One region of the Planomonospora alba genome, then DNA from elsewhere that is predicted to be linked to it. Evidence: riboswitches for the same ligand, from Rfam matches in the RefSeq annotation. Region 1 holds a riboswitch; each other region holds the start of a gene.

Evidence for each region. Region 1 has a riboswitch for cyclic di-AMP ahead of ABD823_RS03085 (coiled-coil domain-containing protein). Riboswitches for the same ligand answer to the same signal wherever they lie in the genome.
Region 2: it holds a riboswitch for cyclic di-AMP, as region 1 does, so the genes downstream of both, ABD823_RS14745 (CHAP domain-containing protein) here and ABD823_RS03085 (coiled-coil domain-containing protein) in region 1, are expected to answer to the same signal.
Region 3: it holds a riboswitch for cyclic di-AMP, as region 1 does, so the genes downstream of both, ABD823_RS22245 (C40 family peptidase) here and ABD823_RS03085 (coiled-coil domain-containing protein) in region 1, are expected to answer to the same signal.

The regions. Positions count from the first base shown of each region.
Region 1 is NZ_BAAAUT010000004.1:12,136-21,538, reverse strand. It holds gene ABD823_RS03100 (M50 family metallopeptidase) at 1-516, shown strand, start outside; gene ABD823_RS03095 (MarR family winged helix-turn-helix transcriptional regulator) at 566-1,141, shown strand; gene ABD823_RS03090 (DinB family protein) at 1,128-1,634, opposite strand; gene ABD823_RS03085 (coiled-coil domain-containing protein) at 1,821-2,768, opposite strand; cyclic di-AMP (ydaO/yuaA leader) riboswitch at 2,823-2,957, opposite strand; gene galT (galactose-1-phosphate uridylyltransferase) at 3,030-4,109, opposite strand; gene ABD823_RS03075 (DeoR/GlpR family DNA-binding transcription regulator) at 4,106-4,906, opposite strand; gene ABD823_RS03070 (HD domain-containing protein) at 4,990-5,592, opposite strand; gene ABD823_RS34550 (50S ribosomal protein bL37) at 5,631-5,783, shown strand; gene ABD823_RS03065 (TIGR03086 family metal-binding protein) at 5,863-6,432, opposite strand; gene ABD823_RS03060 (ATP-binding SpoIIE family protein phosphatase) at 6,620-8,395, opposite strand; gene ABD823_RS03055 (phytoene desaturase family protein) at 8,392-9,403, opposite strand, start outside.
Region 2 is NZ_BAAAUT010000021.1:80,381-89,783, reverse strand. It holds gene ABD823_RS14760 (carbohydrate ABC transporter permease) at 1-223, opposite strand, end outside; gene ABD823_RS14755 (carbohydrate ABC transporter permease) at 220-1,200, opposite strand; gene ABD823_RS14750 (ABC transporter substrate-binding protein) at 1,283-2,626, opposite strand; gene ABD823_RS14745 (CHAP domain-containing protein) at 2,975-3,748, opposite strand; cyclic di-AMP (ydaO/yuaA leader) riboswitch at 3,771-3,906, opposite strand; gene ABD823_RS14740 (TetR/AcrR family transcriptional regulator) at 4,083-4,658, opposite strand; gene ABD823_RS14735 (oxidoreductase) at 4,674-5,582, opposite strand; gene ABD823_RS14730 (hypothetical protein) at 5,682-6,734, shown strand; gene ABD823_RS14725 (DUF6716 putative glycosyltransferase) at 6,746-7,924, shown strand; gene ABD823_RS14720 (ATP-binding protein) at 8,052-9,403, shown strand, end outside.
Region 3 is NZ_BAAAUT010000038.1:13,331-22,733, forward strand. It holds gene ABD823_RS22225 (C40 family peptidase) at 1-567, shown strand, start outside; gene ABD823_RS22230 (sensor histidine kinase) at 702-1,814, opposite strand; gene ABD823_RS22235 (response regulator transcription factor) at 1,811-2,515, opposite strand; gene ABD823_RS22240 (VanZ family protein) at 2,584-3,288, opposite strand; cyclic di-AMP (ydaO/yuaA leader) riboswitch at 3,787-3,946, shown strand; gene ABD823_RS22245 (C40 family peptidase) at 4,056-4,583, shown strand; gene ABD823_RS22250 (gluzincin family metallopeptidase) at 4,698-5,480, shown strand; gene ABD823_RS22255 (M48 family metallopeptidase) at 5,477-6,754, shown strand; gene ABD823_RS22260 (glycosyltransferase family 4 protein) at 6,751-7,887, shown strand; gene ABD823_RS22265 (AMP-dependent synthetase/ligase) at 8,024-9,403, opposite strand, start outside.

The DNA.
Region 1 (9,403 bases):
CTGGGCGTCACCTCGAAGCAGGTCGTCGAGCAGCAGAGCCTCGGCGCCGTGGTCGAGCACATGGGCGACTTCACCGCCCGGACCGCCGCCGCGCTGATCCGCTTCCCGGAGAAGATGGTCGGCGTCTGGAACGCGGCCTTCTCCGGCGAGGAGCGCGACAAGGACGGCCCCATCGGCGTCGTCGGCGTCAGCCGCATCGGCGGTGAGATCGCGGCCTCCGACATCCCGCTCGAGAACAAGGCGGCCGTCTTCGTCAGCCTGCTGGCCAGCTTCAACCTGGCGATCGGCATGTTCAACCTGATCCCGCTGCTCCCGCTGGACGGCGGTCACATCGCCGGCGGCCTGTGGGAGGGCATCAAGCGCGGCTTCGCCCGGATCACCCGCAGGCCCGAGCCGGCGCACGTGGACATCGCCAAGGTGCTCCCGCTGACCTACGCGCTGGCCTTCGTGATGATCGCCGTGGCGGGTCTGCTGATGTACGCCGACCTGGTCAACCCCATCCGGCTGGCCGGCTGACCCCTTCCGGTACGGCGTGCACGCCGGTGCCGCCGATAAAGTGGGCCGGGTGGAGAACGGGACGCTCGGCACGGTGGTCGACGTGGCGCTGTTCCGGCTGCGCCGGATCTGGGCGCGGCCGCTGCGCGCGCGCAGGACGGCCGACCCGCAGCGGCCGGTCCCGATGTCCAACGTGATGGTCGTGCACGCCGTGCACAAGCTGGGCGTGGAGCTCCCCGAGGTGACCGTGGGGGCCGTCGCCGAGCAGCTCGACGTGGACCCCTCGACGGCGAGCCGACTGGTCAACGACGCGATCGGCGCGGGGCTGGTGACCCGGGAGGAGTCCGAGGTCGACGCCCGGCGGGCCCGGTTGACGCTGAGCGAGCCGGGGCGCCGGGTCCTGGAGGCGGTGGTCCGCTACCGGCGGGCCTATCTCGACGCGCTGATGGCCGACTGGGATCCGGCGGACCGGGAGGCCTTCGCGCGGCTGCTCACCCGCTTCGCCGAGGCCGCCGCGGCACGGCCCGCCGACTACGCCGCCCTCGACCGGTCGATCAGTGAGGCGCTGCTGGGCACCTCCGGGGGCGCCGGGGACGCCGGACCCGCAGGGGGCTCCGGGGAGGCCGCGGTGCCTACTCGCCCGTGACGCCGTCGATCCGTTCGCGGATGAGGTCGGCGTGCCCGTTGTGCCGCGCGTACTCCTCGATCATGTGGACGAGGATCCAGCGGAGTGAGACCTGCTCGCCCTTGCGCGGGGACTTGCCGAGGGTGTCGAGCGGCAGGCCGGCGCAGACCCGGCGGGCGTGCTCGATCTCGGCCCGCCAGCGGGTGAACGCCTCCTGCGCCGAGGCGGTGGCGACGTCGTCGAAGTCGCCGTCGCGGTTGTCCTCGTCGTAGAAGAGCGGGGGCGCGTCCTCGCCGCAGAGGATGTTGCGGAACCAGAAGCGCTCCACCTCGGCCAGGTGCCGGACCAGGCCCAGCAGCGAGAGCGTCGACGGCTCGGCGGAGCGCAGGCGCAACTGCTCCTCGGACAGGCCCGCGCACTTGACGGCGAGGGTCTCGCGGTGCCAGTCCAGCCAGGCGTGCAGCATGGGCGTCTCGTCGGCGACGAAGGGGGGGTCGACCCGGTTGTCAGTCATGGGGCCACATCCTGCCCGCCCGGTCAGCCGGTGTCATCCGGTTTTATCCCTGGTGAGGCGCCCTGCGGGCCGAACGGCCGTCTCCCTGTCCGCCGCGGGTCCACGGCGACCTCGGAATGCCCGCGGTCACGGCGTCCCGGCTGAAGGGCCTGCTGTGGAGGCCGGGCCGGTGAGATGGCGGCGCCGTCAGTGCATGGAGATGTGCACGTGGTCGTAGTGGTTGGCGGTGTTGCCGCCGCGGTCGGCCATGAAGCGCCACCCCGTGCCGTTGTTGATGCGCTGGCGCCAGATGACGTACTTGACGCCGAGCTTCCTGCGGTGCTTGATGGCCCAGGCGGCGATCTCGTCGCCGAGTGCGAGGTTGGCGGGGGTGGGCATGGCGCCGCCGGTGCTCATCATGAAGTCGCAGGCGCGGCCGAGGGGGTGCTCGCCGCCGTCGTTCTCGCTCCGGTAGCAGCCGACCGTGTGGGTCAGGTCGAAGCGCCGCTTGATGGCCTCGCGCATGTTCCGGGTGCGGGCGGTGATGTTGTCGGCGCCGGTGGGCAGCTGGGGCACCCAGCTGCCGTCGGCGCGGCGGCCGGAGCCCAGGGGCACGAGCTGGTCGAGCTTCCGCTTGATGTCGCGGATCAGCTTCTCGGCCTCCTTGCGCTGCCTCTCGACCTCCTCGGCCTCCTTGCGGCGCTGCTCGGTCAGCTCGGCCGCCCGGTCCGAGGCCTGCTTGCGGCGGTCCCGGCTGGCGGCGAAGCCCTCCAGATAGGCGGCCTGCTGGGAGACGAGATGCTCCATCATGGCGGCGGCGCTCATGCCGCCTTTGTCGAAGAACAGCACCGCGGGCAGGCCGCCGGAGCTGCTCTGGTAGCGGAGCTGGACGATCGAGTCGATCTCGTGGCGGGCCTCGTCGTAGGTCTTCTGCGCCTTGCGCAGGTTCTCCTTGGCGACGCCTTCGGCCTTCTCCGCCTTCCGCACGGACTCGCGCTTGGCGGCGTAGGCCTCGATGAGCTTGTCGACCTTCCCGCCGAGCTGGTCCAGCTCCTTCAGGAGCTGCTTCTCGGTCGGCTTGGGCTCCGCGGCGCCCGCACCGGGGACCGCGACGGTGAACCCGAGCGCGGAGAGCAGGCAGACGGTCGTGGCCATACGGCGGCGGAACGCAGGGAACGCAGGCGACGTGGGGGACGGGGCCGCCACGCACTCTCCTCTCCTTCAGCCGGCCGGGTTAGCTGACGGGTTCGGGCTGGAGCTGCCCGCCACGGAAGGTGGTTCACCCCGGGTGCGGTGGTTCCCCGGCTCCCGGGCGAGGCGCCCGGAATTAGGCATATCCGCTGTTGAAGCTGATGTTTGAAGGATAGTAGTGGTAATGCGATGGTCATGCGAATTCAAGCCGAGACCAAGCGGTGATCACTCTGTGATGACCTCGCGCAGGCGGCGGGCCGCCTCCTCGGGCAGGACGTCGTTGACGAAGGCCCCCATGGCCGACTCCGAGCCGGCGAGATACTTGAGCTTGTCCGCGCTCCGGCGGATGCTGAACAGCTCCAGGTGCGCGTACGCCAGCTCCCGACCGGTGCGGACCGGTGCCTGGTGCCAGGCGGCGACGTACGGCATCGGCACGCCGAACAGCCCGTCCAGCCGGCGGAGCACCTCGGTGTAGAGCGGCCCGAACGCCGCCCGCTCGGCCGCATCGAGCCCGGCCAGGTCCGGCACCCGCCGGTGGGGGTAGACGTGCACCTCGTACGGCCAGCGGGCCGCGGCCGGGACGAACGCCGTCCAGTGCTCGTTGGCCGCGACCACCCGCACGCCCGCCTCCCGTTCCGCGGCCAGCACGTCGGCGAACAGGTTGCGCCCGGTCCGGGCGTGGTGGCGCCCGGCGGCGGCGAGGGTCAGCTTCGTGCGGGGGGTCACGTAGGGGTAGGCGTAGATCTGGCCGTGCGGATGGGTCAGCGTGATGCCGATCTCCGCCCCCCGGTTCTCGAAGCAGAACACCTGCTCCACCCCCGGGATCGCCGACAGCTCCGTGGTCCGGTCGATCCAGGCCTCCATGACCAGCTCGACCTGCTCGGGGGAGAGCCGGGAGAAGGACGAGCCGTGGTCGGAGGTGAAGCAGACCACCTCGCAGCGGCCGGCGGCCGGGCGGACCTCGCTCAGCCCGCCCGCCGGCCCGTGCTCGCCGAGCCGGGTGGAGAACGACGGGAAGCGGTTCTCGAAGACGACGACCTCGTAGGAGGAGGCGGGGATCTCGCTGCGGCGGCCGGGGGCCGACGGGCAGAGCGGGCACTCGTCGGCCGGAGGCATGAAGGTCCGGCCCTGCCGGTGCCCGGCGATCGCGATCCACTCCTCGGTCAGCGGGTCGTAGCGCAGCTCGGACGCCTGAGGGCGGGGCGGCAGCTCGCGCTCGTCGACGGCGCCGCGGTCCGCGCCGTCCTGCCGGTCGTAGTAGAACAGCTCCCGGCCGTCGGCCAGCTGCGTGAGTGTGCGCTTCATCGGTCCGCGCCCTGCCTTTCCTGCTCCGGCTCGGCGATGACCAGCTCGCCCACCTCGGCGGAGAGCTCCTCCCTGGCCTCCGGAGGCAAGCCGGGATCGCTGATGACGACGTGGGCCTCCGCCAGGTGGGCGATGGTGCTGATGCCCACCGTGCCCCACTTGGTGTGGTCGGCGGGCACGACCAGGCGGTGCGCGGAGGCGACCAGCGCGCGGTCGGTCTCGGCCTCCAGGAGGTTGGGCGTGGTGAACCCGGCGCGGACGCTCATCCCGTGCACGCCGAGGAAGAGGGTGTCCACGTGCAGCCCGCGGATCGCGGCGACGGCGACCGGGCCGACCAGCGCGTCGGACGGGGTGCGCACGCCGCCGGTCAGCACGACCGTGCGGTCCGCGCGGGGCGAGCGGTGGAAGACGTCGGCGATGCGGATGGAGTTGGTGATGACGGTCAGCTCGGGCACGTCGACGACGAACCCGGCCAGGGTCCAGGTCGTGGTCCCCGCCGACAGCGCGATGGCGGTGCCGGGCCGGACGAGCCGGGCCGCGTGCCGGGCGATGGCCTCCTTCTCCGGCTGCTGGCGCGCCGACTTGGCGGCGAACCCGGGCTCCTCGGCCCGGCCGGGCCCGGTGGCGGTGGCGCCGCCGTGGACCTTCTCCAGCAGCCCGCGCTCGGCGAGGACCTCCAGGTCCCGGCGGATCGTCATGTCGGAGACGCCGAGCTCGCGGACGAGGTCGGCCACCCGCACGCCGCCGCTGCTGCGCACCCGTTCCAGAATCGCCTGCTGCCGCTGCTGGGCGAGCATTGACCCACTCCTTAATCAAACATCTTTCCCCAAATTACCACAGAAGTTCTCGGGGTAGATGTTCGTTTGTGCGGGATAACCGCTCACAACCGGTCGAGTTCCGCCCGGATGTTCGCCCGCGCGGCCTCCTCCCACCCGGCGCCGACGGTACGGAAGATCATCGGGAGATCCAGCAGCGAGCGGAGCACATCCGCCCGGCCGGCCCGGAACGCCTCGTCGGGGACGAAGGCGTACTCCTCGCGCACGGCTGCGGCGTAGGCGGCGTAGACCTCCGGCGGGGCGGCCAGGATCGCCAGGTCGGCGTCGCACAGCACCGCCCCGTCCGCGTCGTCCGGGGCGGGGTCGTGGGTGACGGTGAGCCTGACCAGCCGCGCCACCGTCGCCACCGCCGCGGGCGGCAACCCCAGCTCGGGCAGGGCCCGCTCGGCCATCCGGGCGCTGCGCTCCTCGTTGTCGCCGCGCTGCGGGTCGTAGACGGCGTCGTGGAACCAGGCGGCGAGCCGTACCAGGTCGGGGGAGCCGGCGTGGGCGGCCAGCGCGTCGACGTGGCCGAGCACCGCCTCCAGATGGGCGGTCGTGTGGTACCTGCGGTGCGGCTCGCCGTACCGGGAGATCAGATCCAGCCCGAGGCGGTCGGCCTCGGGGCCGGCCAGGGCGCGCCAGCGGTCCATCAGCTGAGAGGTCATGCCCGGACTCTAGGCGCGGCCGCCGGACGGACCGCGACATGGGTCTTGTCCGGGGCGCGTCCCCGGGAGACGGTGAAGGCCGGACCCGGTTCCACGGACGGAGGAGGTCGAGCATGGCCAGACGGGCACGCAAGGCGCGGGCGAGGAAGAAGCGGAAGGCCAACCACGGCAAGCGGCCCGCAGCCCGGTAGCACTCCCTGGACGCGCGGCCCGGCAGAGGCCCGGCGGATCCGGCGGCGGTGCGCCGGGTCCGCCGGGGGCGGGGCGCCGTCAGCCGCTGCGCCCCCAGGCGGCCAGCAGGCGGCCCTGCAGGTCGGCACCGGCCGGCGCCGGGTGCGGATCGCCGATGACGCCCGCCCGCCGGTAGTCGTCCTCGGCGTCGGCGAACCAGGCCGCGCAGGCCTCGACGAGCTCGGGATCGAGCCGCTCGTCCGCACCGATCGCGCGCGCCAGGTCCCAGGTGTGGATGAGGGCGTCGGCGAACAGCTCGGTGACGTACTCCGCGGCGGTCACGTCGCCGAACGACAGGCGCACGACGCGCGCCAGGGACCCGTCGTCGCCCACCGCGTGGGCCGCGGCCGCAGCCGCGGCGTCGAACGCCTTCAGCGGGTCGTCGCCGAGCAGGTCACCCTCGAAGGCGGGGCCGACCTCGGCGGCGCTCCGCCCGGCGAGCAGGCCGGGGACGGACAGGCTCTCGTTCACCACGTGGTTGACCAGGGTGCGGACGTCCCAGTCCGCGCAGGGGGTCGGGTTCTCCCACTGCCCGGGTGCGATCCGGTGGACGAGAGCGCCGAAGTCCTCCAGTGCCCGGCGGTAGGCCTCCCGGATGTCGATGGTCATGTGCTGCCCTCCCGAATCATCGATTCGACCGTAACCCGCGGACGGCCAGTAGTCAGCGCGCCTTTCGGGCATGACCGGATGGCGTGCGGCGGCACCCGCCGGAGGCGGAGGACGGGCCCGGCGCTGGATCCCGGCACCGGGGGAAGCGGGGCGGCGGCGCGCCGGGCGGCCGCCGCGGGGCCGGCGGTCAGGCCCGGGAGGTTCCCGGCAGGTTCTGCTCCACCCAGACGATCTTGCCCTGCGGGGTCAGCCGGGTGCCCCACCGGCGGGACATCCAGTTGATGAGCGCCAGACCCCGGCCGCTGTCGTCGGTGCCCGACGCCTCCCGCATGACCGGCAGCGCGAAGGAGCGGTCGGCCACCTCGCAGACGAGCGTCGGACCGCGCAGCAGGCGCAGGCCGACCGGCCCCTCGCCGTGCCGTACCGCGTTGGTGACCAGCTCGCTGACCATCAGCTCGGTGGCGTCGACGGCGGGCTCCAGCCCCCAGCCGGAGAGCGTGTCCCGGACGAAGGCGCGGGCCCGGGAGGCCGAGCGGGTGTCCGGGGGGAGCGCCAGCACGGCGACCTCGTTCTCGGACAGCTCGTGCACCCGGGCCAGCAGCAGCGCGATGTCGTCGCGTTCGTGCCCGGGGCGCTGCGTGCCGATCGTCCGGTCGCACAGGGCGTCCAGGTCCTCGTCCGGCAGCGCCCCCCGCTCGGCGAGCAGCCCGCTCAGCTCGCCGATGCCCTCGTCGATGTCGCGGTCACGGCTCTCCACCAGCCCGTCGGTGTACAGGGCCAGGACCGCGCCGTGCGGGAGGGTGACCGAGACCGTCTCGACCGGCTCGTTGCCGATGCCGAGGGGGAGCCCGGCGGGCACCTCGACGACCTCGGCGCCGTCGCCCGGATGGACCACGATCGGGGGGACGTGCCCGGCGCGGGCGATCGTGCACAGCCGGGTCACCGGGTCGTAGGTGGCGTAGACGCACGTGGCGATCTGGCTGGGGTCCAGGTCCTGGCTCATCCGGTTGAGCCGGAACAGCACCTCGCCGGGGCTCAGGTCGAGGCTGGCCAGCGTGCGGGCGGCCACCCGGAGCTGGCCCATGGTGGCGGCGGCCCGGGTGCCGTGCCCCATCACGTCGCCGACCACCAGGGCGACCCGGCAGCCCGGCAGCGGGATCACGTCGTACCAGTCGCCGCCGACGCTCGCCAGGTCGCTCGCCGGCAGGTAGCGGGAGGCGATCGACAGGCCGAGCGGCTGGTAGAGCTCGGCCGGGAGCAGGCTGCTCTGCAGGGTCAGCGCGGTACGGCGCTCGTGGCCGTAGAGCCGGGCGTTGTCCAGGCAGATCGCGGTCCTGGCGGCGAGCTCCTCGCCGAGGGCGATGTCCTGCTCCTCGAAGGGGGCGCTCTCCGGGCGGCGGGTGAAGACGACGAAGCCCAGCACCCGGCCGCGCGCCTTGAGCGGCACCACCAGGAACGAGCTGTTCTCCAGGACCCGGGTCACCGCCTCGCGCTTCCAGGCGCGGCCGATCTCCCGCGCGGTGCGCGCGCCCAGCCGGGGGTAGAGGATCGGCTGGCCGGTCTCCATGACCCTGGCGTACGGCGTCCAGGCGTCGTAGACGGTGACCTCGTCCACCGGGAACGCCTGGGCGTACTCGCCCGGGGTGTCGGAGGCCACGCCGACCGCGATGCGCCGCACCAGCGCCGAGCCGTCGGTGGTCCGGTTCGGGAACTCGCCGTCGGTGACGAGCCGGTCCTGCACCAGGATGCCGGCGGCGTCGGCGAAGCGCGGCACCGCGACCTCCATCAGCTCGCGGCCCGTCTCGAACATGTCCAGGGTCGTGCCGATCCGCTTGCTGGCGGCGTTGAGCAGCGAGAAGCGCTCGTGCATGGAGGCGGGGCTGCCGACCCGGGTGCCGCCCGTCTCGGGCGTCCTGGTCACGAAGCGGGACCCGGCCCGCTCCGCCGGGGCGTCGGTGCTCATTCGTCCCACCGGGGCTCGGGAACGGGCGTCCACCACGGGTCGACGCCGAGGTCGGAGGCGATGGCGTTCGCGCCGTTGTAGCCGGGGGCCGCGGAGACCGAGCCGCCCGGATGGCTGCTGGCGCCGCACAGGTACAGGCCGGCGACCGGGGTGCGGTACTGGCCCAGCTCGGGCACCGGCCGGTTGCCGCCCAGCTGGGACGGCTCGTACGCGCCGACGTGGTGGCTGCCGCGGACCATGTTCACGCAGTGCCGCTCGATGTCGAGCGGGGAGAACACCCGCCGGCCCAGGACGGCGCGCCCCTTCAGGTTGGGCGCGTACTCCGCCCACTCGGCCAGCAGCCGCTCGCCGACCTCCTCCTGGAGGCGGTCCCAGTTGGCCGCCTCGCCGTCGAGGTCGTAGGGGGCCCACGGCCACCAGAACGCCACATGCTTGCCGTCCGGCGCGTAGGACGGGTCGAACAGCGTGGGGCAGGCGCCGTTGCCCGCCATCCGGTCCGGGAGCCGGCCCTGGTGGATCTGGTCGAAGGTACGGCCGAGCTGCTCGCTGTCGTCGGCGCCGATCACGAACAGGAAGGCCCGGTCCACGTCCGGCTCGAACTCGGCCGCCCGGTAGCGCGGGGCCTCCTCCAGCGCCAGGTGCAGGGAGACCAGGCTGTGCCCGGCCCACTTGTACCGCTCGACCTTGGCCGCGATCTCCGCGCCGAAGTTCTCCGGGCCCGCCAGCCGCACCGTCTGGGGCGCGTCCACCGCGCTGGCCACGAACCGCCGCGCGGTCAGGGTCTGGCCGCCGGCCAGCCGGACCCCGGTGGCGCGGCCGTCGTCCACCAGGATCCGCTCGACGTGGCTGCCGGTGAGCACCGTGCCGCCGTGCTCCTCGACCGCCTTCCGCAGCGCGTGCGCCACGTTGGCCGCGCCGCCCACGGGCAGGCCGAGCCGGGCGATGCGCGACAGCAGCCGGGGGAAGAACCCGCCGGTGCCGGGGACGTTCTCGATGGAGATGGCGTGC
Region 2 (9,403 bases), on a different contig from region 1:
GCTGGACGTTCTCGCCGAGGTTGCCGCCGGGCAGCAGCGGCGGGGGCGTCTCGAGGACCTCGTCGTTGGTCCGCGTGGCCATGATGAACATGTAGTAGATCGGGAACGCCGAGAGCACGAGCGCGAAGGCGAGGACCACCTTCGTCAGCGGGCCCGCGTCCCAGATGCGGTTCGCCGCGGAGGCGGGGCCCCGCGGGCGCCTCCTGGCCTGGATCGCCGTCACTTTTTGCCCCCGATCCGGCGGGTGAAGGAGTAGTTGATCAGGATGCCGACGAGGATCAGCGCGAACAGCATCCAGGCGGCCGCCGAGGCGTAGCCCATGTCGAAGTCGCGGAAGGCCTCCTTGACGATGAACATGGCCACGGTCTGGTACTGGCCGGTGGCGCCGCCGGTCATCAGCGGGCTCCCCTCGAACATCACCGGCTCGGCGAACAGGGTCAGGCCGCCGATGGTGGAGACGAACACCACGAAGATGAGCGTCGGGCGGAGCATCGGCACGGTGATCTGCCAGAACTGCCGCGTGGCCGAGGCGCCGTCGAGGGAGGCGGCCTCGTACAGGTCCTTGGGGATCGTCTGCATGGCGGCCAGCAGGATGATGGCGTTGTAGCCGGTCCACCGCCAGTCGATCATGGTGGAGATGGCCAGCCACGCGCTCCAGCTCTGGTTCTGCCACTCGATGGGCTCGGCGCCGAAGAGGCCGAGGAACCAGTTGACCATGCCGTAGTCGCGCCCGTAGAGCTGGGTGAAGACCACGGCGACCGCGACGACCGAGGTCACCATCGGCAGCAGCACGCCGAGCCGGAAGAACAGCCGGCCCCGGATGCGCTTGTTGAGGGCGTTGGCCAGCAGCAGCGCCAGGACGAGCTGGGGGATCGTCGAGATGACGAAGATCCCGACGGTGTTGAGCACCGCGTTCCAGAAGGTCTCGTCGGCGATCAGCTCGACGTAGTTGTCGATGCCGAGGAAGGTCTTGTCACCGGCGAGCTCCCAGTCGTGCAGGGACACCCACGCGGTGTAGACGAGCGGGAAGAGGCCGAAGAGCGCGAAGAGCAGGAAGTAGGGGGAGACGAGGAAGTAGGGGGTCGCTCGGAGGTCGAACCTGGCGAGCCCGCTGCCGCCCCGCCCCGCGCCCCGGCGCCCGGAGGACCGGCTGGGGCCGGTTTTCCGCGCCGGGGCGGGGGTGTCGATGTTCAGGGTCATCGGTCAGCCTTTCAGCGGTGGGCAGGCGACGGGCCCGGCGGCGGGGTGGCCGCCGCCGGGCCCGTACGGGTCGGGACGGGGATCAGCCCGCCGCCTTGACACCGGCCTCGACGAACTTGGTCCAGGCCTCGCCGTAGGGGATGGAGCCCTTGTCCATGCCCTCCAGGACCTTCTCGACCGAGGTCTTCACCTGGGCGTGCTTCTCACCGAGGAAGACCGGCTGCAGGCCCGCGGTGGACTCACCGAAGATCTTGCCGACCGGGGCGTCGTTGAAGTACGGGTTCTTCTTGTCGGCCACCGCCGGGTCCTGCTGGGCGGGCAGGGAGCTCGGGAAGGCGTTGGCCTCCTCGAAGGCCGCGATGTGCCCCTCCTTGCCGGTGAGGTAGTTCACGACCTCGGCGGCCTCCTTGGGGTGCTTGCTCTGCTTGGTGACGGCCAGGTAGGAGCCGCCCCAGTTGCCGACGCCGCCGGGCACCGCGGCCACGTCCCAGTTGCCCTTGTTCTCCTCACCGGCGTTGCCCTCGATCACGCCGACCATCCAGGCGGGGCATCCCATGACGGCGAAGCCGCCCTTCTTGGTGGCCGCGTTCCACTCGGGGGTGAAGGAGGCCAGCTTGGCGGTCAGGCCCGCCTCGCTGAAGGACTTGACGGTGTCGAAGGCGGTCTTGACGGCCGGGTTGCTCTCGATGACGAGCTGGTTGCTCTTGTCGAAGTAGGCGATGTTGCCGTGCTTCGGCGCCTCCTGGTTCAGGACGACGTTGTAGAGCGTGTTCGGGCCGTCGAGGAACTTGCTGTCCTTGACCTTCTCCTGGAACTTCTTGCCGGTCTCCATGAAGGCGTTCCAGTCGGGCCAGAGCTTGCCGACCTCCTCGCGGTCGGTGGGCAGGCCGGCCTTCTCGAACAGGTCCTTGCGGTAGCACATCGCCATGCCGCCGATGTCGGTGCCGAGGGCGAAGAGCTTGCCGTCCTTGTTGATGCCGTTCTCCCACTTGGCGGCGGGGAAGTCGGCCTTGCGGCTCTCCAGCCCGTACTCGCCGAGGTCGGCGAAGAACTGCGGGCGCTGGGCCATCAGGCCCATCGCGCCCTCGTCGATGCCGACGACGTCACCGGCGCCGCTGCCGGCCTGCAGCTTCTGCAGCAGCTGGGGCAGGTAGACGTCCTCGAAGCGGTCGGTCAGGTTCTGGTACTTGATCTGGATGTTCGGGTGCTCGGCGTTCCACTTCTCGACGGCCTTGTCGTAACCGAAGTTCTCGCCGCCACCGAAGGTGTGCACGGTGATGGTGACCGGCTCGGCCGCGGCCGACGCGCCGCCGCTGCTGTTGGCGGCGGGCTCGTCGCCGCCCGAACCGCAGGAGGTGATCGCCAGGGCGGTGACCGCCGTGACGGCGACGGCGGCCAGCTTGCCCTGCCGCTTGGTGTTCAACATTCCGGACCCCTCTCAGGTGGTCGCCCGAATCGGTGGGAGGTGCCGCCGCGGCCGGTCCCCGACAAACGCGGCCTGCGACGGGATTGCTCTGCAACATGCTTTGGGAGCGCTCCCACGAAGCGTGGCCGACAGGCAACCGGAACGTCAATATGCCGAAACTCAACCGTTACATCTGGCCTTCAAACCTGGGATATTTAGCGGTTTATCGGTATAAACTTCTCATAGGGGTTGTTGGGAGCGCTCCCATCACGTGAGCGCTCAGCAGGGTGGCTCGGCGCCGGAGAAGACGCAGGGGTACGGCCCGGCGGGCCGTACCCCTGCGCGGAGGACGGAGGGAAGAGGCGGCGATCAGCCCCGGTAGACCGGGTAGCCGTAGCCGACGACCTCGGCCTTGGGCCGCACGCGCCGCTCGACCTCGCCGTTGCCGGTGTTGCCCTCGATGGTGGTGATCGTGCCGTCGCGGTTGTCCTTCTCGACCAGGCCGACGTGGTCGATCCCGTACAGGCTGTCGCCGCGCTTCCAGTCGAAGAAGACGACCGCGCCGGGGGTGGCCTCGGAGCCCCAGTGGCCGTTGGCCTCGAACCACTGGGCGTAGGTGACGGTGTAGGCGTCCCAGCCGAAGACGGGCCGGATGCCGGCCTGCTCGCCGACCCAGGAGACGAACATGGCGCACCAGGGGGCGTTGGCGTAGCCGCGGACGCTGCCGCCGTCGCGCTCGACGGTCTCCTCGGCGCGCCGGCTGTCCATGTACCAGGTGTGGAACCTGGTGCCGCCGCCGGCGGCGTTCTCCTCCACGCCGATCTGGCTCTCGGCGATGGAGAGCGCCTCGGCGGCCGAGACCTCCGGCAGGCCGTCGGCGATGACCTGCAGCGGGGTCCGGGCGGGCGCGGAGGTCCGCGGGTGCGCAGCGGTCCCGGTGGTCCCGGCGAGGGGGGCGGGGGCCGCGGTCTGGCGGGGTGCCGCGGCGTGGGCCGGAGGGCTCACGACGGCGCCGCCGGCGAGGGTGACCGACGCTCCGAGGAGGACGTGGGTCAGGCGGCGCTTCGCGGCGGGGGAGGTGGGGAGGATCGCGGGGGAGAGCTGTCGTTTCTTCGCGGGGGTCGTGCGGCGGTGCTTGCCCATGCGGGGGTCGGTCTCCTTGCTCGGCTTCTTCCATGCCGCCTACCGGGTTAGCTGACGGGTTAGGGCCAGGAAGTGCCCTCCGGCGCACGGGCGCCGGCTCACCCCGAGGGAGGTGGGTCCCCGGTTCCGCGGGAGCGCGGATTCGGCGTCCATGACCTATCGGGCGCGGGCGCGCACACCTGAGTCGGCAGGCGGCGATGTTCCGGTAAAGGAGCGGTCAAGACGGGGGCCGGAGGCGGGGCATGGTCAGGGCCGGTCAAGACGGGGGCCGGAGGCGGGGCGTGGTCGGGGCCGGGCGGAGGCGCGGCTCCGGGGAGCCCGGTTCACCCGGGGGTCACGCCGGCGTGCCGGACCAGGAGCGCAGGAGGGGGAGCAGCACCGTGTCGACGGCGTCCTCGGCGAACGCCCGGTCCAGCGGCCGGCCGCCGATCAGCAGCCGGTGCCAGACCAGGGACTCGATGAGGACGCGGAGCCGGGACGGGTCGCCGCCGGCGGCCTCGCCGCGCTTCCTGGCGCGGGCGAGCAGCGGGGCGCTGCCGGTGAGGTCGGGCCGGGGAGCGTGCTCGCGCAGGGCCGCGGCCAGGGAGGGGTTGCCCAGCAGCGCGGGGAACAGCCCGAGGATGACGCCGTGCCTGCGCTCCAGCGCCTCGCAGAACGCGGTGACCGCCTCGACGAGGTCGCCGCGGAGGGAGCCGGTGTCGGGCGGCGGCGCCGTCTCGTTCTCCAGGTGGTTGCAGACCAGGTCGACCACCAGCGCCTCCTTACCGGGCCAGCGGCGGTAGATCGTGGCCTTGCTGGCGCTGGCCCGCCTGGCGATCTGGTCGATCGACATCCGGTCGAACCCGACCTCGGAGAGCAACTCGCGCGTCGCGTCGAGAATGGCGCGCTCCCGGGCTGGGTCGAGACGCACGATGCCTCCGGTCGGTCATGGCTGCCGTTCGAGCATCTCGAATCGTACGCCGGTGAGCTCCGCGGAGGTCTCCCAGAGCCGCCGGGCCACCGCCTCGTCCAGCGCGCCGGGCCGGGGCCGCAGTTCCTTCGGCCCCGGGCCGACGAACGCGCCCGGCCGCACGCCGGGGGAGGACGCGGCGTACAGGGAGGGGATCGCGCCGCGTTCCGGCGGTTGCAGGACGAGCCGCGCCGCCGCCATGGCCGCGCGGACGAGCGGGCCCCTGCCCGCGATGCCGGTCGCCGTCGCGCCCGGGTGCACGGCCACGCTGAGCAGCCGCGCGCCGGCCCGGCGCTGGAGCTCCAGGGCGAACAGCAGGTTGGCCAGCTTGGAGCGGCCGTAGGCGGAGAACCTGCCGTAGCGGCGCTCCAGGCCGAGGTCGCCGAAGTCGATCCTGCCGAAGGCGTGCGCGTCGCTGGAGACGGTGACGACCCGCGCGCCGGGCCGGGCCAGCAGGCGGGGCAGCAGCAGGCCGGTCAGCGCGAAGTGCCCCAGGTGGTTGGTGCCGAACTGCATCTCGAAGCCGTCGGCGGTGGTCCGCCGGGGGATCATGCCGACCCCGGCGTTGTTGATCAGCAGGTCGACCGGCTCGTCGACGGCGGCGGCGAAGGCGCGCACCGAGGACAGGTCGGCCAGGTCCAGCCGCCTGAGCTCGGCCCGCGCCCCCGGAGCCGCGGCCGCGACCGCCTCCAGGGCGGGCCGCGCCCGGGCGGGGTCGCGCACCGCCATGATGACGCGGGCACCGTGCCGGGCCAGCTCCAGCGCGGTCGGCACACCGATGCCGCCGCCGGCCCCGGTCACCACGGCGGTGGAGCCGGTCAGGTCGGGCAGCCGCTCCGGGGTCCACATCGTCGTCCTCCAGGTGTACGAAACGGTTTCGTACACCACCGTACGGCCGCCGCCGGACGGGCGCAAGGGAGCGTGGTCGGCTGTTCACCTCGGGTTCCCGGTGCCGTAAGACCGCCGCGTTACGTTGGGCCCGTCGTGAACGGGTCATCGCCCGGCGTGGAGCAGCACGGTCGAGACCACGCGCGGGATCAGTGTTCGGCCGTCGCCTGGGTGGAGTCCCCGCTGCAGATGCTCTGCGCGGTGGAGGCCCACCACGCGGGCCTGCTGGGTCCCCGCACCCGGGTGGTCCCCCGGGCCGGGCTGCGCCCGCTCGCCGTGACCCTCCGCGAGCTGCGCCGGCTCGGCCTGCCGGACGGCCTGGAACTGGCCGAGCCGGAGCCCGACATGCCGCGGCCGGGCCGGGACCCGGTGTGGGTGATGGGCGACGCCTTCTCCGGCAAGGTCCAGCTCGCCTGGCTGACCGCCTTCCCCCGCCGCGTCGTGGTCGTCGACGACGGGCTGGCCACGATCAGACTCCTGGAACTGCTCACCGGGCGGCCGGGCGCACCGCTGCTGCGGGCCCGCGCCACGGGCCGGCCGCTCCGCTCCGCGCTGCGCACCGCCCTGGGCGCGGCCGCCTCCCTGCGGCTGCGGGCCGCCGCCCGGTCCGGCGGGCTGTCGGTCTTCACCGCGATGCCCGTCCCAGCGGAGCTGGCGGCCGCCGTACGGCGCACCGGCGCGGAGCTGGTCGGCCACGACTTCGCCTGGCTGCGCGCCCAGCCGCTACGCGGGCCCCGCCCGGCCGAGCGCACCGTCGTGCTGGGCACCTCGCTGGTCCGCAACGGCCTGATCGACCGCGAGCACTATCTGTCGTGGCTGGCCGGCCTGGGCTCGGCCGGGCCGATCGCCTACTTCCCGCACCGGCGGGAGGACCCCGACGACCTGGCCCGGGTCAGGCGGCAGCCCGGCATCACCGTCTACGAGGGCGGCGGCCCCGCCGAGATGACCCTGCGCGGGCTGGCCGCGGAGCAGCGGGTGATCAGCCTGCCCTCCACCGCGGTCACCTCCCTGCGGGTCCTGCTCGCCGCGCGGGGCGTGCCCGTGGAGACGGTCGACGTCCCCGACGAGTGGTGGACCGCCCGGGCGGCCCCCTCGCTCCGCTCCCACCTTTCGATGTTCGCCCATCACGACACTGGAGTCACCGGTTGAAAGTCCTGGCCGTGGCCGACTCGGATTCCTACCTGAAGTGGGCCGCCTGCCTGCTCGGGGGCCTGCCCCCGGGCTGCACGGCGGAGCTGACGGTGATCCGCACCCCCATCACGCCGTCACCCGCCCAGATCCGCGCGGCCGTGTCCGGCTCGGCGGCCGAGCCGCCGGTGCTCTCCGCCCGCGCGCTGCGCCGTACCGCCGAGCGGTTCCGGCCGGACGCCGTGCTGGTCGCCTGCACCGGCCCCGTGGTGGACATCCTGACCGCCGAGGTGCTGGCCGGACTGTCCCCGCGGCCGGTGTTCGTCTCCGGGCTGCCCGGGATCTCGGTGCCCGCCACCGAGAAGGCGTGGCTGTTCCGCAGCGGGTGCGACCTGTTCGTGCTGCACAGCGGGCGGGAGGTCGAGGAGTTCTCCGAGGTCGGCCGCAGGCTCGGCGGGGGCGGCCAGGTGGGCCTGGCCCGGCTGCCCTTCCTGCGCCCCGGCGCGGACGCCGCGGCCGCGCCGGGACCCCGCGACCGGGTGGTGTTCGCCACCCAGGCCAAGGTGCCCAGGCGGCGCGGGGATCGCGAGCGCATCCTGCTGGCCCTGGCCGACCTGGCCGGGCGGCGGCCGGACCTCGACGTGGTCGTCAAGCTCCGCGCCCTGGCCGACGAGCGCCAGACGCACAACGAGCGCCACCACTACCAGCGGCTCTGGCAGGACCTCGGCGGGAGCCCCGGCGCGCTGCGCTTCGAGGGCGGGCCGATGCACGAGCACCTGGCCCGGGCGGCGGGCTTCGTCACGGTCAGCTCGACCGCGGCGCTGGAGGCCATCGCCCTGGGAGTGCCGCTGCTGGTGCTCTCCGACTTCGGGGTGAGCGCGGAGATGATCAACCTCGTCTTCGAGGGCAGCGGGGTGCTCGGCACCCTGGACGACCTGGCCGAGGGGCGCTTCCGCACGCCCGACGAGGCCTGGTGCGAGGCCAACTACTTCCACGGCGGCGGGGAGGACGACTGGACGAGCCGGCTGGTCTCCCTCGTCGGCCAGGCCCGCTCGGGCCGGCTCGTGCCCGCCCGGTCGCTGCTCGACGGCCCGCAGTACGCCGCCGCCCGCCGCCGTGCCCGCCTGCGGGTGGAGGTGCCGCCCAACGTGCTCCGGGTCGGCTACCGGGCCAAGCGGCGGATGCGCCGCTACCTGCGGGCGCTGGGCTGAGCCGCCCGCGGGCGCCGGACCGGGCAGGGGGCGCCGGTCGCCGCGCCGGCGGGGATGCTTAACTCGGTAGAGGCGCCGCACCGCGCCGGTGACCTGGGAGGCGAGAGCGACGAGGGGGTGGTCGCAGGTGTCCTCGGCCCACTCGGCGTCCGCGGCCTCCCCCGCCCCGCGTCCGGCGGTGCTGGAGGCCGCAGGCCTGCTCGACGCCCCCGTGCCCGCCCTGGAGCGGCTGTCCCGCCTGGCGGCCGGCCTGCTGGACGCGCCCGCCGCGCTGGTCTGCCTGGCGGACGGGCCGGAGCAGGTCGTCCTCGGCGCGGCGGGCCCCGCCGCGCCTCCGGCGGGACGGCGCAGGGCTCCGCTGCGGGACTCCGCCTGCGGGCGGGTCACCGCCACCGGCGCGCCGCTGGTCGTGTCCGGCACCGGTCCCGGCGGGCGCCCGGGCGGCGATCCGGCGCTCCCCGGCCTGGCGGCGCGGGCCTGCGCCGCCTTCCCGCTGCGCGCGCCCGGCGGCGGGGTGCTCGGGGCGCTGTGCGTGCTCGACACGGTCCCCCGCGGCTGGGACCGGTCCCAGCTGGAGACGGCCGAGGACGTCGCCGCGATGGCGGAGGCGGAGATCGCCTCCCGGCTGGCCGGCGGAGAGGCGCTGCTGTCGGCCCGGCGGGCGTGGCGGATCCTCGACCGCCACGGCGACGCCTCCGTCTCCGTCGACGCCGCGGGAACGGTGACGGAGTGGAACCGCGCGGCCGAGCGGCTGTTCGGCTGGTCGCGGGAGGAGGCCGTCGGCCGGGACGCCGGTGAGCTGATCGTCCCGGCGCGGCTGCGGCGGGCGTACCGCGAGGGACTGCGCCGGGTGCGGGAGACCGGCGGGCGGGCCGTGGCCGGCCGGCGGCTGGAGCTGACCGCCGCGGACCGGCACGGCGGGGAGTTCCCCGTGGAGGCGGCCGTCCAGGCCGATCCCGGGCAGGACCCGCCCGTCTTCCACGCCTTCCTGCACGACATCAGCGCGCGGCGGGCCGTACGGGAGCAACTGGAGCGGGACCGGACCTTCCTGGCGGCGCTGCTGGACAGCATCGAGGCCGGGGTGGCGGCCTGCGACGCCGACGGCCGGATCGTGCTGTTCAACCAGGCGATGCGCGACGTCCACCACCTGGGCGAGCAGCCCCTGGACGCCCGGGACTGGGCGGCGACCTACCACCTGTTCGCCCCGGACGGGCGCACCCTGCTGCGCCCCGAGGAGATACCGCTGGTGCGGGCGTTCGCGGGCGAACGGGTCGAGGGCCTGCAGCTGGTGGTCGCCGTGCCGGGCTTCCCGCCCCGCCGCTTCCTGGTCAACGGCCGGCCGATCGACACCCCCGACGGGCGGCGGCTGGGCGCGGTGGTGGCCATGCACGACGTCACCGGCCGGCACCGGGTCGAGGTCGTGCGCGACGTCCAGCAGGCGGTGGCGGAGGCGCTGGCGGACGCGGCCTCCGCCGAGGA
Region 3 (9,403 bases), on a different contig from region 1:
GCCTTCGACGAGGCCACCGAGAGCCTGCGGGCCGACCGGGACAAGGCCAAGAAGGCCCTGGCGGAGGCCGACGCCTCGCGTGACGAGCTGGCGGAGCAGAAGGCCAAGGCCGACAGGATGGTCAAGGAGCAGATCAAGCTCCTGCGCGAGCTCGGCGCCTACCGCACGGGTGACCCGAACAGCCCCGGCATCCAGTACACCGGGCCGGCCTCGGGCAACGCCCGCAAGGTCCTGGAGTTCGCCTTCGCCCAGGTCGGCAAGCCGTACCGGTACGGCGGCACGGGCCCCGGCGCCTGGGACTGCTCCGGGCTGACCCAGGGGGCCTGGCGGGCCGCGGGGGTCAGCCTGCCCCGGACGACCTGGGAGCAGTGGAGCTGGGGCGCGAGCCGGAGGGTCTCCCTGGACGCCCTCCAGCCGGGCGACCTGATCTTCAGCGAGGGGCTGGGGCACGTGAGCATCTACGTCGGCAACGGCCAGATCGTCCACGCCCCGCAGACCGGCGACGTCGTCAAGGTCGTCACGCTCTCGTCCTACGGCCGCCGCCTGGTGGGCGCCGTCCGCCCCTGAGGCCCGCGCGGCGCTCCGGGCCGCCCCGGCGCCCGGCTCCGGCGTCCGGCCGATCGCCGGGGAGCGGCTCCGGCCCCGCGCGGCGCGCCGCTCGGGAGGACGCCTGCGGCGTGCGGGAGGCCGCACCGTGACGCCTACGGCGTGCGGGGAAGCCGCACCGTGACGAGGAGACCGCCGCCGGGGCGGGCGACGAGGCCGAGGGTCCCGTCGTGGGCGCGGACGACGCTGTGCACGATGGCCAGGCCGAGTCCGACGCCGGCGTGCCCGTCGGTGCGCACGCGCTCCGTTCCGCGCTGGAAGGGCTCGGTGAGGGCCGGTACCCGTTCCGGTGGGAGCCGGCGGCCCGTGTTCCCGACCCGGAGCACGCTCGCGTCGCCGTGCTCCTCGGTGTGGACCGTCACGGTGCCGCCGACGGGGAGGTTGTGGACGATGGCGTTCTGGACCAGGTTCGTCACCATCCGCAGCAGGAGCTCGGCGGAGCCGCTGGTCCGGGCCGCCCCGCCGGTGACGTCCAGCGTGATCCGGCGCTGTTCGGCGAGGGGGAGCAGCGTCTCGGCGGCCTCTTCGGCGAGGAGGGACAGGTCGACGTCCTGGCGGGTGAAGTCCGCGCGGTCGCCGCGGCTGAGCAGCAGGAGGGCGTCGGTGAGGTCGATCGCCCGCTGGTTGACGGCGTGCAGGCGCTCGATGAGTTCGTCCCGGTCCCGCGCGGGGTCCTTGCGGGCGACGTCGAGGAGCGTCCGCGAGATCGCCAGCGGGGTGCGCAGTTCGTGGGAGGCGTTCGCGGCGAACCTCTGCTGCTCGGCGACGTGGGACTCGAGCCGTTCGAGCATCGCGTCGAACGCGTCGGAGAGCTCACGGAACTCGTCCTGGCGGCCTTTCATGCGGATCCGGTGGGACAGCGACCCGTCGGCGGTCATCCGGGCCGCATCCGTGATCTGCGTGAGGGGCGCGAGCATCCGACCGGCGAGGATCCATCCGCCCAGCAGGCCGAACGCCAGCAGGAAGGCCAGGGCCTGGGCCGCGCGGGGGGCGAAGGCGCGCTGCAGGTCGGTGCGGTTGGGCGCGAACCTCGGGAGCGGCGCGCCGGGCCGGCCGCCCTCCAGCCCGGTCATGAGCGCGCCGTCGGGCACGTAACGCAGCAGGAACACCCATACCACGGCCAGCAGGAGAGCTCCGGCGAGCAGGAGGAATCCGGCGTAGCTGAGGGTGAGCCTCAGCCGGGCGCTGGGTCCCGGACGCCTTTTCACGGGGTGCCGCCGGGGCGGGCGGGGCCGGCGCCTGCGCCGGCCCCGGTGTCGATCCGGTAGCCGACGCCGGGGACCGTGGCGATGAGCCATGGCTCGCCGAGCCGTTTGCGCAGTGCGGAGACGGTGATGCGGACGGCGTTGGTGAAGGGGTCGGCGTTGGCGTCCCAGGCCCGCTCCAGCAGCTCTTCGGCGCTGACGACGCCGCCCTCGGCGGCGACGAGGACCTCGAGCACGGCGAACTGCTTGCGGGTGAGCGCGACGTAGCGCCCGTCCCGGAAGACCTCCCGGCGGAAGGGGTCGACCCGCAGACCCGCGATCTCCCTGACCGGGGGCCGGGCGTGCGCGCGTCTGCGGTCGAGCGCCCTCAGCCGCAGGACGAGCTCCCGCAGGTCGAACGGTTTGGTGAGGTAGTCGTCGGCGCCGAGCCCGAACCCGGAGGCCTTGTCGTCGATCCGGTCGGCGGCGGTGAGCATGAGGATCGGGATGCCGCTGCCGGAGGCGACGATGCGCCGGGCGACCTCGTCCCCTGAGGGGCCGGGGATGTCGCGGTCGAGGACCGCGAGGTCGTAGGAGTTGACGCTGAGCAGTTCCAGGGCGGAGTCGCCGTCGCCGGCGATGTCGGCGGCGATCGCCTCCAGCCGCAGACCGTCACGGACGGCTTCGGCCAGGTAGGGCTCGTCCTCCACGATCAGTACGCGCATGCCCGGAGCTTAGGCGGCACGATGTATCGCCGGGGTATGCGAGGGCGCGGGCACCTCGGGGACGCGGCTCAGTCCGCCGGTGCCGGCGCGGGGCGGGGCCGGGCCGGCGGAGCCTCCGTCGCGGTGCGCCACCAGCGGCGCGACGCCAGTGCGGCGAGCACGGCGCCGGCGGCGTTGAGCAGCACGTCGTCCACCGAGGACACCCGGTCCAGCCGCAGGGCGTACTGCGCGGTCTCGACCAGGACCGAGCAGCCCGCCCCGAGCGCCAGGACCCGCGGCGCGGACGCCAGCGCCGCGAACCGCACCGGAGCGAAGAACCCCAGCGCCGCGAAGACCAGCAGGTTGCCGCCGACGCCGAGCGGCCCCATCGTGACCAGGTCCCGCAGCGGGATCAGGCTCACCCGGCCGGGGGCGGTTCCGGCTCCCGGACCCGGCATCATGGTCATCCAGACGAACGGCGCCGTCCCGTGGACCATGCCCACCTCGGCCAGCGACGTCCGCCACGCCGACGCGGCGCCCGCGGCACGCCGGCGGCGCGCCAGAGCCCACGCCACCAGGGCGGCCGGCGGCAGCGCGACCAGCGTCATGAGCAGCACGCCGTTGAACGTGTCGAAGCAGCCGTGCCACCGGCCGGCGAAGCACGCCGGGGCGGACATCAGCAGCGGCCGCCGCACGGTGAACACCACGCCCGCCAGGCCGAGGACCGCCAGGCCGGCGAGCCCGGTCCTGCGGACGCGGCGGGGCGGTGACGACAGGGATGCACTCCGGTTCATGTCCCCATCGGAGCCGCAGGGCCGTTGCGGTGGCGTATGCGATTTCGGATACGCCCGCGATACCTCACCCGCCTTTCCGTGAAGTTTATATCTCTTTGTCGGTTTTTTGTCGGCGATCTCCGAGGGCTGCCGGTCCGGCGGGACCGGTCCGTCCCGTGCCCTGGCGTCGGGCGAACCGGTCCCGCCGGGCGGCGGCTCCCCGGGATTCCGTGAAGATCATCACCACTGTGACTGGAGTTACAGAAGTGACAACGTTCGGACAGCGAACCTCCAAATGTGACGAGCGTCATATCGGGGTGGTGGACTCCCCGTTATCCAGCGGTTATGAAAAGAGGGAAGAGCCTCCCCGATCTTCGAACGGGGTAGTGCCTTTGCCGAAGTTTGGGGATCGGGGTACCTTCTGGCGTCGCGGCGAGCAAGCCATGCCGTCGCAATGCAGCGGCCCCCGGAGGCCGCCCTCCAGATGAATATCCAGTCGGCCACGCGAGGTCTGAAAACCGCTGTGGCCTGCCGAATCCATGCAGCCAGGAGGCATGGAACCGGGGAACCAACAGGCATTCGAAGAATGCCAGGGGTGAATCGGCATCGTGTTATGCCGTAGGGCGTCTTCCCCGCCCGAATCCGTCAGCTAACCCGGTAGGCGTCAGTGGAAGTCCCAAGGAGAAATCCTGTCTACCACCCTGCAGAACCCTAGTTCGTCGCGCCTTTTTCGCCTTTCCGTCGGCGGTTTCGCGCTCACCCTGACCGCCTCGGCCGGCGCGGTCGCCATGGACGCCGCGCCGGCGCTGGCGGCGCCGGGCGGCGCGACCGCGGCGGGGACCGGCGCCCTCACGGCCGCCCCGGTGACCGCCGGGGCCGCCGGACCGGCGGTCGCCCGGATGAGCGCTCAGGTGAGCAAGGCGAGGGCGAAGGCGAGCAAGGCCGTACGGCAGAAGGCGAGGGCGGCCAAGGCCGTCTCGGTGGCCAAGCAGCAGGTCGGCGACCCCTACCGGTGGGGCGCCACCGGCCCCGGCGCGTTCGACTGCTCGGGGCTCGCGCAGTACTCGTGGCGCAAGGCGGGCGTGAAGCTCCCCCGGATCACGCACAGCCAGTACCGTGCCGTCAAGAAGAAGGTCTCGTGGGCGGGCCTGCGCCCCGGCGACCTGCTCTTCTTCTACGGCAAGGGCCATGTCGGCATCTACGTCGGCAAGGGAAGGATGGTCCACGCGCCGAGCAGCGGCAAGACCGTCCGGATCGTCAGGCTGAAGGGCTACTACCGCACCTCCTTCGCCGGAGCGGTCCGGCCCGGCGCCTGAGCGCGCACCCGCCCTCCGGCGGGACCGGCACCCCGGCGGGGCCCGGTGGGAACGGCCCCGGCCGTCGTCCGCACGACGGCCGGGGCCGCTCCCTGTCGCGTACCATCGACGCATATGTCCGTCCCCCAGGGGCGCCGCGCCGTGCTCGCCGGGATGCTGGCGCTGATCGGCGCCGGTCCGGCCGCCGCGGCCGCGCCGATCCCGGCCGCCCCGTGGCCCGGCGCCGTCGTGCTCCGCGGGCGGGACTCCGTCGTCGTCGCGCACCGCGCCGCGGCCGGCCTGCTGGAGGACCTCGCGGCCCGCGCCGAGCGGGCCCGCCGGCGGATCGCCGGGATCTGGGGGCCGGTGCGCCCGGTGGTGCTGCTCCCCGAGACCGACGCCGAGGCCGCGGTGCTCGCGGGCGCCTCCGGGCCCGGGGCCACCGCCGGCATGGCCGCGCTGGCCACCGCCGACCGGGTGGTGGTCCTGCCGAGCGGCTACGCCCGGCTCAGCGAGGTCGGCAGGGACGTGGTCATCACCCACGAACTCGTCCACGTGGCCACCGGCGCGACCCGGGGCGGCCGGGTGCCGACCTGGCTGTCGGAGGGGTTCGCCGACTACGTCGGCTACGCCGGCACGGGGCTGGACACGCGCACGGTCGCCGCGGAGCTGGCCGCGGAGGTGCGCGCGGGCGTGCTGCCGGAGGGCCTGCCCGGTCCCGCCGACTTCGCCCCCGGCGCCCCGCGGCTCGCGCAGGCCTACGAGGAGGCCTGGCTCGCCTGCCGCTACGTCGCCGAGCGTTTCGGCGAGAGGGCTCTCGTGAGGCTCTACGGTGGTGATGCCGAGACAGTGCTCGGCCTCACCGCGGCGGAGCTCACCGCGGGCTGGCGCGACTACCTCCGGAGGGTGCTGGCATGACGTCGAGCGGGACGCGCGCGTCCGGCGGGCGGCGGGCGGCGGGCTGGGCGCTGGCGGTGCTCGGCGCCGCCACGCTGGCCGTCACCGCGCTCACCACGCCGTGGCGGGCGCTGCCGGACGGCGCCCCGCCCGTCGCCGCGGACCCGGCGCGCGACTTCACCGCCGGGCAGATCGCCCGTTCGGCGGCGTTCGACGCCGCGGTCAGCCCGCCCGCCTACGTGTCGCTCGGCCTGACCCTCCTGGCGGCCGGGGTGCTGGTGGCGACCCCGCTGGGCGCGCGGGCGGTGGGGCGGCTGCGCGGACCGTGGTGGGTGCGGGTGCTCCTCGGCGTGCTGGTGATCTCGGCGGTGGTGGAGCTGCTGCGCTGGCCGCTCGGCATGTGGCAGGAGGTCCACCTGCGGGACTACGGGCTGTCGGTGCAGACCTGGCCGTCCTGGTCGGCCGACCGGCTCAAGAGCATCGCGGTGCGGACCGGGCTGACGGCGGTCATGGTGCTCGCCGTGGTCGCGCTGGCGCGGCGCTTCGCCCGCTGGTGGATCCCCGCCGCGCTCGGCGCCTTCACGCTGACCGTGGCGGTCTCCTTCGTCTACCCGGTGGTGGTGGAGCCGCTCTTCGACGACTTCACGCCGATGCAGGCGGGACGGCTCCGCGACGACCTGCTGGCCATGGCCGAGCGCGACGGGGTGCCGGTCGGGGAGGTGCTCGTCGCCGACGCCTCCCGCCGGACCACCGCGGTCAACGCGTACGTCTCGGGATTCGGCGCGACCCGCAGGATCGTGGTCTACGACACGCTGCTGCGGGCCCCGGCCGACGAGGTCGAGCTGGTCGTGGCGCACGAGCTGGGGCACGCCAGGAACGGCGACGTGCTGTACGGCACGCTCGTCGGCGCCCTGGGCGCGGCCTGCGGGGCGTGCCTGCTGTACCTCGTCACCTCCTCGCGCGCGCTGCGCCGGCGCGCCGGCGTGCCCTCGGTCGCCGACCCGGCGGCGACGGCCCTGCTCATGGGGCTGCTGAGCCTGGCCACCGTGCTGTCCGGCCCCGCGCAGAACCTCGTCAGCCGGCAGATCGAGGCCCGCGCCGACGCCCACGCGCTCGACCTGACGCGCGACCCGGTGACGTTCGCTGCCATGCAGCGGCGCCTGGCGCTGTCCAACATCTCCGACCTCTCGCCGGACGCCGTGGAGCACCTGCTGTACGCCTCCCATCCCGCCATCCCCGAACGCATCGCCATGGCGCGTTCCTGGGCCGCGCTGAACGGCCTGCCGGAGCCGTGAAGCGCACGCTGATCGTCACCAACGACTTCCCGCCCCGCCAGGGCGGCATCCAGTCGTTCGTGCACGGGCTGGCCACGCGCCTGCCCGCGGACTCCGTGGTCGTCTACGCGCCCGCCTGGCCCGGCTGCGAGCGCTTCGACGCCGGCCAGCCGTACCCCGTCGTGCGCCATCCCACGTCGCTGATGCTCCCCACCCCCGGCGTCGGGCGCCGGGCCGCGGAGCTGCTCACCCGGCACAAGTGCGACACCGTGGTGTTCGGGGCGGCGGCCCCGCTCGGCCTGCTCGCACCGCGGCTGCGGGCGGCCGGGGCGGAGCACGTCGTCATGCTGACCCACGGCCACGAGGCGTCCTGGGCCCGCCTCCCGCTCGCCCGGCACCTGCTGGCCAGGATCGGCGGCCACGCCGACGCGATCACCTACCTGGGGGAGTACACCCGGCGGCTGCTCGCCCCGGTGGTCGGCGAGGAGCGCCTCGTACGGCTCGCGCCCGGCGTGGACACCGCGGCCTTCTCCCCGGACGCGGCCCGGGGCGGCGCCGCCGCCGCGCTCCGGGCGGAGCTCGGGGACGGGCCGGTGGTGGTCTGCGTCTCCCGGCTGGTGCCGCGCAAGGGCCAGGACGTGCTGGTCCGAGCCTGGCCGCGGGTGCTGCGCGCGGTGCCGGGCGCCCGGCTGGTGCTGGTCGGCGGCGGGCCGTACCGGGGGAGACTGGAGCGCCTGGTCGACCGGCTCGGCCTGCGCGGCGCGGTCCGGCTGACCGGGCCGGTGGACGCCGCCGAGCTGCCCGGCTACTTCGCGCTCGGGGACGTGTTCGCCATGCCGTGCCGTACCCGGCTGGGCGGCATCGACGTCGAGGGGCTCGGCATCGTCTACCTGGAGGCGTCGGCCAGCGGGCTGCCGGTGCTGGCGGGCTCCTCGGGAGGGGCGCCCGACGCGGTGCTGCCCGGCGAGACCGGCCTCGTCGTGGACGGCGCCTCGGCCGGCGCGGTGGCCGGCGCGCTGCTGGAACTGCTGGGGGACCCGGCCCGCGCCCGCGCGATGGGCGAGCGCGGGCGCGCGTGGGTCGGCCGGGAGTGGAGCTGGGACCTGGTCTCCGCGCGGTTCGCCCGGATCCTGGAGGCGGAGCGGCCGTTCTGACACCGCGCGGCGCGGGGGAGCGGGGCGGTCCCTGAAGGGCGGTGCGGGGAGCGGGGCGGTCCCTGGAGGGCGGGGGCGGAGAAGGCGAGGGCCCCGCCCGGGGGTCCGGGCGGGGCCCTCGCCAAGAGGCGGTGCGTCAGCCGTACAGCGCGTCGATCTGCCTGGCGAAGTCGCGCATCACGACGTTGCGCTTGATCGACTGCTTCGGCGTGACGTGCCCGGTCTCCTCGCTGAGCTCGATGTCGAGGATCGTGAACTTCTTGATCTGCTCGGCCTTGGAGACCGACCGGTTGGCGTCGTCGACGGCCTTCTGCACCTCGGCGATGACCGCGGAGTCGGCGCTGAGCTCGGCCAGCGTGGCCCCGGCCCGGCCGTTGGCCGCCTTCCACTGCTCCAGCGCCTCGGGGTCGAGGGTGACGAGCGCGGCGACGAACGGCCGGCCGTCGCCCACCACCAGCGCCTGGCTGACCAGGGGGTGGGCGCGGATGCGGTCCTCCATCGGGGCCGGGGCGACGTTCTTGCCCGCGGCGGTGACGAGGATCTCCTTCTTGCGGCCGGTGATGCGCACGTAGCCGTCGGCGTCGATCTCGCCGACGTCGCCGGTGTGGAACCAGCCGTCGGCGTCGATCGCCTCGGCGGTGGCCGCCTCGTTGTTCCAGTAGCCCTTGAAGACGTGGCGGCCCTTGACCAGGATCTCGCCGTCGCCGGAGATGGCGACCGAGACGCCGGGGAACGGCTTGCCGACGGTGCCGATCTTGTTGGCGCCCGGCATGTTGACCGTGGAGGGGGCGGAGGTCTCGGTCAGGCCCCAGCCCTCCAGCACCTCGATGCCCACGCCCCGGAAGAAGTGGCCGAGCCGGTCGCCCAGGGCCGAGCCGCCGCTGATGGCGGCCCACAGGTTGCCGCCGGTGGCCGCGCGGAGCTTGCCGTAGACCAGCTTGTCGAACAGGGCGTGCTTGAGCTTGAGGCCGAGGCCGGCGCCCCCGGAGGACTCGGCGCGGCTCCAGGCGATGGCCGTGCCCGCCGCGGCGTGGAAGATCTTCCCCTTGCCCCCGGCGACGGCCTTCTGCTCGGCGCCGTTGTAGACCTTCTCGAAGACGCGCGGCACGCCGAGCAGGAACGTGGGCTTGAACTCCTGCAGGTCGGGGGCGACGTTCTTCATGTTCGGGGTGTGCCCGAGCGCCGTGCCCGTCTCGATCAGCACGATCTGGATGATGCGGGCGAAGACGTGCGCGAGGGGGAGGAAGAGCAGGACGGAGCGGTTCTCCACGGTGAACAGCCGCTCCAGCGGGCCGTAGGCCACGTTCCGCGCGGTGAACAGCAGGTTGTCGTGGGTCAGGCGGCAGCCCTTGGGCAGGCCGGTGGTGCCGGAGGTGTAGACGATCGTGGCCAGGTCGGCGATGCAGCGCCCGGTCCGGCGCTCGGTGACGGTCTCGTCGGGCACGCCGGCGCCGGCCGCACCCAGCTCGTCCAGCGCTCCGCCCTCGATGCGCCAGACGTGCTCGACCGCGTCGAG